One region of the Microbacterium sp. MMO-10 genome, then DNA from elsewhere that is predicted to be linked to it. Evidence: riboswitches for the same ligand, from Rfam matches in the RefSeq annotation. Region 1 holds a riboswitch; the other holds the start of a gene.
The links. Region 1 has a riboswitch for thiamine pyrophosphate ahead of WFJ17_RS01010 (ECF transporter S component). Riboswitches for the same ligand answer to the same signal wherever they lie in the genome.

Region 1 (5,325 bases):
CACCACGACGGCCGGCGCCGCGGCGAGCACGGTCGCGACCGACAGCCGGCGCTTCTGCCCGCCCGAGAGCGTGAACGGGTTCGCCGCGGCGAGCGCCGTGAGCCCGAGCCGCTCCAGCAGCGCGTCGACCACGTCGTCGACCCGGGCCCCGGGCCATCCGAGGGCACGGGGCCCGACGGCGAGCTCGTCGCGCACGGTCTGCGTGAGGAACTGATGCTCGGGATCCTGGAACACCATCCCGATGCGGGTGAGCAGCTCGCGGGACGACCAGGCGGACGGACGGAGGCCGCGCCGGCCCCGCAGCCCCTCTGCAGCCTCCACGGTTCCGCTCAGCGGGTCCAGGAGCCCGGCGAGCGTGAGCGCAAGGGTCGACTTGCCGGCACCGTTCGGTCCGACGATCACCGTGGCCGCCGAGCCCGGCACCGCGAGGTCGAGCCCGCTCTGCACGGCCGTGCGGCGATCCCGGGAGACCGCGAGGGCGCGGGCCGCGAGAACCGCGCCCTCACCGGCGGGAGCGGCGTCGGCGGCCGGCAGCACCGGCAGGGCCACCGGGTGTCCCGGCACCCACACGCCGGCCTCGGCGAGGGCGTCGCCGTAGGCGTCGAAGACCTCGGCGGGCGCACCGTCGGCGAGCAGTCCGCCGTCGGCGCCCACCACGATCACGCGCGTCATCAGGTCGGCCCAGATCGCGGTGCGGTGCTCGATGACCACGAGGGTCGCACCCGTCGCCTCGACGACCCGCTCGACGCTCGCGCGGATCTCGCGCACTCCGTCCGGATCCAGGTTCGCGGTCGGCTCGTCGAGCAGCAACAGCCCCGGGCGCATCGCCAGGGCGCCGGCCAGGGCGAGCCGCTGCTTCTGTCCACCGGAGAGGGCCGCGGTCCGGCGATCCGGCGGGACGTCGAGCCCGACCGCGTCGAGCGCCTCCTGCACCCGCTCCGGGATCTCGTCGGCGGGGACGGCGAGGTTCTCGCAGCCGAAAGCCACGTCGTCGCCGACCCTGCTCAGCACGACACCGGCATCGGGATCCTGCAGCACCAGGCCGATGCGGCCGCGCTGTCGTTCGGGATCCAGGCCGTCGACGAGCAGGGATCCGCTGCGCTCGCCCTCCTCGGCGTCGCCGAGGAGCCCTGCGATGCCCGTCAGCAGCGTGGACTTGCCCGCACCGGAGGCGCCGAGCAGCAGCACGCGCTCCCCCGGTTCGATCACGAACGACACGTCGCTGACCGCGGGCAGGCGGCGGCCGGCGTAACGCCAGCCCCACCCGTCCGCGACGACGCGGGCGGCACCCGCGGTCATCTCAGACCTCGCGACGCAGCTCGCGTCCGGCGGCGAAGCGGCTGAGGGCGCCGGTCGCTGCGAGGGCGCGCACCAGCAGCCACCCGAGCACACCGGCGAGCACCGCCCCCGAGACGACCAGGGTGCCGAGGTAGATCGCGTTGAACTCGACCGACTTCAGGATGTTCGGCGAGCTCCCGTACAGCAGCTCGAAGAGCCAGGCACCGGCAGCGGCGCCCACTCCGGCGAGGGCCGCGACCGGCAGGGAGAAGCGGCGGTAGAGGAAGATCGCGAAGATCAGCTCGGCGCCGAGGCCCTGCGCGATGCCCTCGAGCACCGTGGAGACGCCCCAGATGTTGCCGATCAGCATCGAGACGATCGCCGCGAAGAGTTCGACGACGAGCGCCGCGCCGGGCTTGCGGATGACGAGACCGCCGACGACGCCGCCGAGCAGCCAGATGCCGACGGCGATGCCGCCGAGGCCCGGCGTGAGCCCGTCGGCGGCGGTGAACCAGGCGTACCCGATCGTGTTCCAGACCCAGAAGACCAGGCCGATCGCGACACCCAGCACGGCGGCGACGACGATGTCGACGACCCGCCAGTTCAGGCGGCGTGCGACCGCCCCGGTGCTCCCGTTGTGTGCGGTTGCTGTTGCGTGCATGACAGTTGCTCCTCCCTGCGCCGGCATGATCCGGATCAGGTTCGACGGTCGAAGCGCGATTCGCTCCCTCTCAGCCCGGCTCGCCGGACTCCCGTGGTGATCCGCCCATCCTAGCCCCGTGCGGACCCTTCGGCGACCGTCTCGTCACACGGCGAGACGCGGGAACGCCCTGCGATACCGGCCTCCGACGGGGCCGCCAGATACGGTAGGGGGGTGAACAATGACGACGGTCCGGGGGCCGCCCAGGTCGATCCGCAGATCGCCGACGCCGACGCACCCGCTGTCGACGGCTCCCGCGCGACCGAGGCAGAGGACTCTCCGGCACCCGCGGGAGGAAACGCACCGAAGACCGCAGTCCTGTTCCCCGACGCACCGGAGCGGACCGGGGCCGCGTCGCTGTTCCCTCCGCGCGAGGAGGAACCGCTGTTCCCCGCGCGGGACTCCGCCGCTGCCGCACCGCTGTTCGGAGGCACGCCGGATCCCGCCCCGTCCACCCCGGCGGCCGCCACGAAGGATCCGGCGATCGCGAGCGCACCGGCCGAGGCCACCCCCGTTCTCGCCGCCCCTGCGCGCACCGTCGCGCCGGAGCCCGTCGCCTCGGCAGCCGCTGCCGCCGCGCCCCGAACGGCCCAGCCGCTGCCCTCCGCATCGCTCGTCCGCGGCCCCGACCGCGCCCCGACGGCGGCGCTCTCCTGGGTCGACGTCGCCCGCGTCGGCGCAGCCACCGGAGCCGACGCCCCGACGCCGGCCCGCGCACTGCTCGACGACGCCCCCCGGCGCAGTCTCGCCCGGCCGGCGGTGCTGCTGCCCCTCGCCGGGGTGCTCGCGGTCGCCGTGGCCTACGGTGCCACGACCGCGCTCTGGCCTCTCAATGCGGTGAAGCCGGTCACCACCACGGTCGCGTTCCAGCCGGTCCCGGCCGCAGCGGCCGCGACGGCCTGGCCCGCCTCCGGGAGCGCTGCGGTGAGCGTGCAGGGCTTCGGCACTCTGACGTCCGCCGAGCAGCAGGTGCCGATGGCGAGCATCACCAAGCTCGTCACCGTGCTCGTCGCTCTCGAGAAGCTGCCGCTGAAGCCCGGCGAACAGGGGCCGTCCTTCGCGTTCACCCAGGCGGACAGCGACGACTACTGGGACTACCTGCGGCAGGATCAGTCGGCGCTCGATGTTCCCGTGGACGGATCCCTCACGCAGTACCAGCTGTTCGAGGGGATCCTGCTGGGATCCGCGAACAACTACGCCGATCGTCTCGCCCGAGAGGTGTGGGGATCCGACGAGGGATACGCGGCCGCCGCGAACCAGTGGCTGAGCCAGCACGATCTCGGCGAGATCCATGTGGTGACTCCCTCCGGGTTCGACTTCGGCAACGTCGCGACCCCGCGCGCGCTCATCACGCTCGGCGAGATCGCGGAGAAGAACCCGGTGATCGCCGAGATCGTCAAGCAGAAGAGCGTCGAGCTGCCCGGCGCCGGGGTCGTGAAGAACACCAACGGGCTGATCGATGATGCGGGCATCGTCGGCATCAAGACGGGCACGATCGGCGACGGCGCGGACACCCGCTACAACCTGCTCTCCGCGAAGGACGTCACCGACGACGGCACCACGGTGCGGATCTTCGTGGCCGCGCTCGGGCAGGACACCGACCAGGGCCGCGTCGATGCATCCCGTGCGCTCTACGCGGACGCCGAGGCGGCTCTGAAGAACCAGCCGCAGACGGTGTCCCAGGGCGCGGTCCTCGGCACCGTCGACACCGCCTGGGACGAGAGCTCCCAGGTGGTGGCCGCCGAGGACGGCCGCGTCGCGCTGTGGAACGGCGCGGCCGCGTCCGCGACGACGAAGTTCTCGCTGGGCGACACGTGGAAGGCCGGAGAGAAGGCCGGAACGCTCGCGCTCAAGGGGCCCCTGGATTCGACCACGGTGCCGCTCGAGCTGCGCACCGAGCTGAAGGGCCCGAGCCTGTGGTGGCGGCTCACCCACCCGCTCGAGCTGTTCGGCCTGACGAAGTAGGGATCCGCATCCGCCCGGGCGCCGACGATCGCGACCGCGGCGGGAACGACGGGAACGGCGGAGCGCTGAGGCGGGAACGACGGAGCGCCGCGGCCTGAACGACGGAGCGCCGCCGCCCTGCGGACAGGACGACGGCGCTCGTGACGGGATCGGGATCAGGGCTTGTCGCCGCCGTCGCCGAACTCGATGCGCGGTCCGTCGGGAGCCTCGACCGCCTCGGTGACGCGCTCGGCGACCGCGACCGGAGCGGATCCGGCACCGGCGACCGAGGCCGCACCGGCCTCGACCTCCGACGCGACGGAGCCCTCGACCGGAACCGTGACGGTCCCGGTGACGAGCGCCTCGTCGGCGTCGGTGTCGCTCGCCGCCTGCTCGAACTGCGACTGGTACAGCCTCCAGTAGGCGCCCTCGGCGGCGATGAGCTGCTCGTGCGTTCCCTTCTCCACGATGTCTCCGTGCTCCATCACGAGGATGAGGTCGGCGTCGCGGATGGTGGACAGCCGGTGCGCGATCACGAACGACGTACGCCCGTGCCGCAGTGCCGCCATCGCGTGCTGCAGCAGCAGCTCGGTGCGGGTGTCGACGGCGGACGTGGCCTCGTCCAGGATGAGGATCGACGGCTGCGCCACGAAGGCGCGGGCGATCGTGATGAGCTGGCGCTCACCGGCCGAGACGTTCGAGGCGTCCTCGTCGAGCTTCGTCTCGTAGCCCTCGGGGAGCGCGTGCACGAAGCGGTCGACGTAGGTCGCCTTGGCGGCCTCGATGACCTCGTCATCCGTAGCGGTCGAACGGCCGTAGCGGATGTTCTCCCGGATCGTGCCCGCGAACAGCCACGGATCCTGCAGCACCATGCCGGTGCGGGAGCGCAGGTCCGACCGCTCCATCTGGGAGATGTCCTGCCCGTCGAGCAGGATGCGCCCGCCGCTGAGCTCGTAGAACCGCATGATGAGGTTCACCAGCGTGGTCTTGCCGGCGCCGGTCGGGCCGACGATCGCCACTGTCTGTCCCGGCTCGACCCGGAAGGACAGGTCCGTGATGAGCGGGCGGTCCTCGGTGTAGGAGAAGGCGACGTGCTCGAACTCGATGACGCCCTTGCCGTCGGTGACGGTGGGTGCGTCCTCGGCGTCGGGATCCTGCTCCTCCGCGTCCAGCAGCTCGAACACGCGCTCGGCCGAGGCGGTGCCGGACTGCACGACCGCCGCCATGCCGCCCAGCTCGCTGAGCGGCTGGGTGAACTGCTGCGAGTACTGGATGAAGGCCTGCACGTCGCCGAGGCGGAGCTGACCGCTCGCGACCATGAGGCCGCCGAGCACGGCGAGGCCGACGTAGGTCAGGCTGCCGATGAAGGTCATGGCCGGCATCATCAGCCCGGACAGGAACTG
Region 2 (5,325 bases), on a different contig from region 1:
GCCGGCGGAGGTCACGCCCCGGACATCCTCGCGATCGCCTCGCTGCCCAACGTGATCCCAGGATCGACCAACCCCACGCTGCCGCACACGGTGAACACCGTGGCCGAGCACCTCGACATGCTCATGGTCTGCCACCACCTCAACCCGGCGGTTCCTGAGGATCTCGCCTTCGCGGAGTCGCGGATCCGGGCCACCACGATCGCCGCCGAGGACATCCTGCACGACATGGGGGCGCTCTCCGTCACCTCCTCCGATGCCCAGGCGATGGGGCGGATCGGCGAGGTCGTCACGCGCACCTGGCAGGTCGCGCATGTCATGAAGCACCGCCGTGGACGTCTCGGCGAGAGCCTGCCCGCCGACAACGAGCGTGCGCGCCGCTACGTCGCCAAGTACACGATCAATCCGGCGATCGGACACGGGATCGATCACGAGGTCGGGTCGGTCGAACCCGGCAAGCTCGCCGATCTCGTGCTCTGGGATCCGCGGTTCTTCGGCGTGCGCCCGGAGATCGTGATCAAGGGCGGCGGTCTGGTCTGGGGCGCGCTCGGGGATCCGAACGCGTCCATCCCGACGCCGCAGCCGGTGCTGATGCGCCCGGCGTTCCTCGACGCGATCGGCGCAGACCTGTCGGTGACGTTCGTCTCGCCCGCCGCGCTCGCCGACGGCCTTGCGGAACGGCTCGGATTGCGCCGCCGGCTCGCGGCCGTGCGCAGCACGCGGGCCGTCACGAAGGCCGATCTGAAGAACAACGACGCCCTCCCGCGCATCGACATCCGTCCCGACACGTTCGCGATCTCGATCGACGGCGAGACCGTGGTCCCCGCCCCCGTGGATCGGCTGCCCCTCGCTCAGCTGTACGCGATGTTCTGATCCCGGCCGCATTCCGATCATGGCTGCTCCGGTGTCCACCCCCGTACGCTCCGCGTCGCTGACCGTGGCGATGCTGCTCGCCGACGGCCGGCTGCCGTCCGGCGGGCACGCGCATTCGGCGGGCCTGGAGCCGGCGCTGCTCGCGGGGATGCCCCCGGCGGACGTCCCCGCCTTCCTCGCGGGCCGCGCCCGGACGACGAGCCTCGTCGACGCGGGGACGGCGGTCGTCACGCGACATCGGCTGCGCGACGCGCCGTCGGATCGCGGGCTCGGCGAGATCGTGGACCACTGGGCGGCTCGCACACCGAGTCCGGCCCAGCGCGAGGCGTCCCGGCTCCTCGGGCGGGGCTGCCTGCGCCTGGCCCTGCGGGTCTGGCCCGATTCCCGGGCCGTGCAGGCGTGCGCCGCGCTCGCGGCTCCACCGAGGCCCGTGGTGATCGGCGCCATCGCCGCGGCGACGGCCATGGATCCTCGTGACCTCGTCCGGCTCGTCGTGTACGAGGACGCCCAGACGGCCGCGGCGGCGCTGCTCAAGCTCGCACCGGCCGACCCGGCCGCGCCCGTCGGCTGGGTGCTGGCCGCGTGCGCGGCGGCCGAGGACCTCGTCGATGCCGTCGCCGCCCTGACCCGTCCTGCCGACATCCCCGCCGGCAGCGCCCCTCAGTCCGAGGGATGGGCGCAAGCCCACGCCCTCACGAACCGGAGGTTGTTCCGTGCCTGATCCCCTCGTTCCCCGCGCCCTTCGTCTCGGCATCGCCGGCCCGGTCGGCGTGGGCAAATCCACTCTCATCGCGACGGCCTGCCGCGTGCTCGCGGACGAGCTCGCGCTCGCCGTGATCACGAACGACATCTACACGGACGAGGACGCCCGCTTCCTCCGTTCCGCAGGCGTCCTGGATCCGGAGCGGATCCGCGCGGTGGAGACGGGAGCCTGCCCGCATACGGCGATCCGTGACGACGTCACGGCGAACCTGCTCGCCGTCGAGGACGTCGAGCGCGACTTCGCACCGCTCGACCTCGTGATCATCGAGTCCGGCGGCGACAACCTGACGGCGACCTTCTCGCCGGCGCTGGTGGACGCGCAGATCTTCGTGCTCGACGTCGCCGGCGGCGGAGACGTCGCGCGCAAGGGAGGGCCGGGGATCGCGCGCGCCGACCTGCTCGTGGTGAACAAGACCGACCTCGCACCCTATGTCGGCGTCGACGTGACGCAGATGGTGCACGACGCGTCGGATGCGCGGGAGGGCCGGGAGGTGCTCGCGCTCTCCCGCAACGACCCCGACTCCGTGGCGCGACTGAGGGCCTGGATCCTGGACATGCTCGCGGCGCACCGTTCCGGCGCGCATGAGCCCCAGGATCCGGGACCGATGGCGCCGCACTTCCACGCCGACGACAGCGAGGCCGGCGGCTACGTGCACCGTCACGACGGCGACGGGACCCACGCGCACGCGCACCCGGCATCGCGGTGACGGTCGCCGTCCGCGCAGCGACCACCGTCGTCCAGGTCGCGGCGGGCGCTGATCGCGCCCGCGTCGTGCTGCGCTCCGGCGTGATCGCCGCACGCATCCTGGAGCGTCGTCCGCGCTACGCCCGCGTCGGGCTCGTCGCCGCCGGCGCGCTCCTGCTCGGGGGCGATGCCGTCGATCTGCGGATCTCGGTCGACCCCGGCTGCACGCTGGAGCTGGAGGACATCGGCGGCACGGTCGCCTACGACGGTCAGGGGCGGCGCGCCTCGTGGTCGGCGCGCATCGAGATCGGGGACCACGGGACCTGCACCTGGCACGGCCAGCCCTTCGTCATCGCCGACGGCGCCGACGTCGACCGGCGCACCGATGCGCAGCTCGGCGACGGCGCGGCGCTCCTGCTGCGTGAGACGCTCGTCCTGGGACGTGTCGGAGAGCGGGGCGGCGCGATCAGGGTGCGCACCGGGATCGCCGTGCAGGACACGCCCGTGCTGATCGAGCACCTGGACGTGACGGGCTGGGCACCGGTCCCCGGAGTCCTCGGCGCAGACCGCGTGCTCGACAGCGTGGTGCTGATCGGGCGTGAGCCCGCCGAGGACCCAGAGTCCTGGCGCAGGGACGGAACGGCCGTGCTCCGCCCCGAGCACGGGGGGCTCCTGATCCGGTCGATCGTCGGCGCTGCGCATCTCGGTGACGTCACCCCGGCATGGCACGCGCTGCGCGAGGAGCTGTTCCGTGCGGCCTAGCCCGACGGCATATGTCGTGGCCGGGCTGCACGTGCTCGGCTGGGGAGCGCTGCTGCTGACCGCCGTCTCCCCGCTCGGCATCGGCCTGGGCGTCACGGCGTATCTGCTGGGACTCCGGCATGCGTTCGACGCCGACCACATCGCCGCGATCGACAACACGACGCGCCGGCTCCTCGCACGCGGGCGCCGGGCGCGCGGCGTGGGACTGTGGTTCTCCCTCGGCCACGCGACGATCGTCTCTGCACTGTGCGTGCTGCTGGCGCTCGGAGTCGGCGCGCTCGCGAAGAGCCTGGTGGATCCCGGTTCGCCTCTGCAGGTCTGGACGGGGGTGATCGGCCCGGTCGTGTCCGGCGTCTTCCTGCTCCTCATCGGCGCGGCGAACATCCTGCTCCTGCGCCACCGGCGGCAGACGGGGAGCCACCGGCACGGCGGCCCCGCGTGGGCGCTGCTGGGGCGGTTCGACGCCGTGATCGACCGGCCGTCGCGGATGTACGTCGTGGGGCTGCTGTTCGGGCTCGGGTTCGACACCGCGACGGAGGTCGGGCTTCTGGCGCTCGCCGGGACGGCGGCCTCCCGCGCCGTGCCCTGGTCGACGATCCTCATCCTCCCTGTCCTGTTCGCGGCCGGCATGTCGCTGCTGGACTCGGCCCAGGGGGCGATGTCACGGCGTGCGTATTCGTGGGGTGCGGAGGGTGGCGAGAGCAAGGCGCGCCGTTACGACCTGCTGGTCACGGGGGCATCGATCGTCGTGGCGCTCGTGATCGGCATCGCCGAGCTCGCGGGGGTGGCGCTGCGCAGTCTGCCGCATCCGGGCGGGTTCGCGCGTGCGCTGGGCGAGCTCGATCTGAACGTGCTCGGGCTCGTGCTCACGGGGGCGCTGATCGTGTTCTGGGCGGGTGCCGTGGCCTGGTCCGGCCTGGAGCGCCGGCGGCCGTCCGTGCAGCGATCGCCGGGGACCTTCGACCCGCAAGGCCCTGGCGGCGTTCCTGGCTAGACTGACCGGCAGTGACACGGGGTGCCGCATCCGCGGCTGAGATCACACCCGTCGAACCTGATCTAGGTCGTACTAGCGAAGGGATGTCGCGATGAGCGCGCGTCTGGAAACGTCGTCCGAGTCCGTGGTGGGATCCGCCGCGGACCTTCTGCGGGAGCTGCGGGTGGAGCCCCCGCTCGTGCACTGCATCACCAACTCGGTGGTCACCGGGTTCACCGCCAATGTGCTGCTCGCCCTCGGCGCCGCGCCGGCGATGGTGGACATCACGGGCGAAGCCGGCATGTTCGCCGCGATCTCCTCCGGTCTCCTGGTGAACCTCGGCACCCCCACGCCCGAGCAGCGGTCGGCGAGCCTCGAGGCCGTCGGAGGGGCGCGCACGGCGGGCACGCCCTGGGTGCTCGACCCGGTGGCCGTGGGGGCTCTCCCGGTGCGGACCGCGCTGGCGCAGGATCTGCTGGGCCTGCGTCCCACGCTCATCCGCGGCAACGCGTCCGAGATCCTCGCGCTCGCCGGCCTCAGCCAGGGCGGGCGCGGCGTGGACGCGCTCGACGCGACGGAGGCGGCGGCGGACGCGGCTCGCGACCTCGCGCGACGGACCGGGGGAGCGGTCGCCGTCTCCGGCCCGGTCGACCTCCTCGTCGACGCCGAGCGCACGATCCGCGTCGCGAACGGCGACGCCCTGCTCACCCGGGTCACCGGGGGCGGCTGCGCCCTCGGCGCCGTGATGGCCGCGTTCCTCGGTACGGCGCGACGGACCGGGCACGACCCGCTGGTCGCCGCGACGGCGGCGACCCTCGTCTACACCGTCGCCGCCGAGGACGCGGCGGAGGGGGCAGCCGGACCCGGATCCTTCGCCGTCCGGCTCCTCGACGCGCTCTCGGCGGTCCGTCCGGAGCATCTCGCCGTCCGCGCTCGCGTCGAGGCGGGGCAGGGAGTGGCCGCATGATCGGGGCGGAGGTCCTCACCGCGCCGCAGGAGGCCGCACCCGAGGCGGTGCCGGCCCGCCGTGCTGCCCGTCTCCGCCGCGACGATCTCGCGCTCTACCTCGTCACGGATCCGGCGCTCTGCGGGGAGCGGGGCGTGGCCGCGGTCGTCGACGCGGCCGTCGCCGGCGGGGTGCGGATCGTGCAGCTGCGCGACAAGGACGCCGACGACGCGTCGATCGTGGAGCAGCTGTGCGCGCTGTCCGAGGTCATCGCAGGGCGGGCGCTGCTCGTCGTGGACGACCGCCTCGACGCGGTCGTGGAGGCGC

Region 2: linked by a shared signal. The riboswitch ahead of thiM (hydroxyethylthiazole kinase) and the one ahead of WFJ17_RS01010 (ECF transporter S component) in region 1 are both predicted to bind thiamine pyrophosphate.

What each region holds. Positions count from the first base shown of each region.
Region 1 is NZ_JBBCSV010000001.1:233,881-239,205, forward strand. Features, by position in the region: gene WFJ17_RS01005 (ABC transporter ATP-binding protein) at 1-1,299, opposite strand, end outside; gene WFJ17_RS01010 (ECF transporter S component) at 1,301-1,939, opposite strand; TPP riboswitch at 1,935-2,044, opposite strand; gene WFJ17_RS01015 (D-alanyl-D-alanine carboxypeptidase) at 2,153-3,943, shown strand; gene WFJ17_RS01020 (ABC transporter ATP-binding protein) at 4,099-5,325, opposite strand, start outside.
Region 2 is NZ_JBBCSV010000004.1:691,562-696,886, forward strand. Features, by position in the region: gene WFJ17_RS15960 (urease subunit alpha) at 1-870, shown strand, start outside; gene WFJ17_RS15965 (urease accessory protein UreF) at 890-1,591, shown strand; gene ureG (urease accessory protein UreG) at 1,584-2,339, shown strand; gene WFJ17_RS15975 (urease accessory protein UreD) at 2,336-3,079, shown strand; gene WFJ17_RS15980 (HoxN/HupN/NixA family nickel/cobalt transporter) at 3,069-4,073, shown strand; TPP riboswitch at 4,081-4,174, shown strand; gene thiM (hydroxyethylthiazole kinase) at 4,165-5,019, shown strand; gene WFJ17_RS15990 (bifunctional hydroxymethylpyrimidine kinase/phosphomethylpyrimidine kinase) at 5,016-5,325, shown strand, end outside.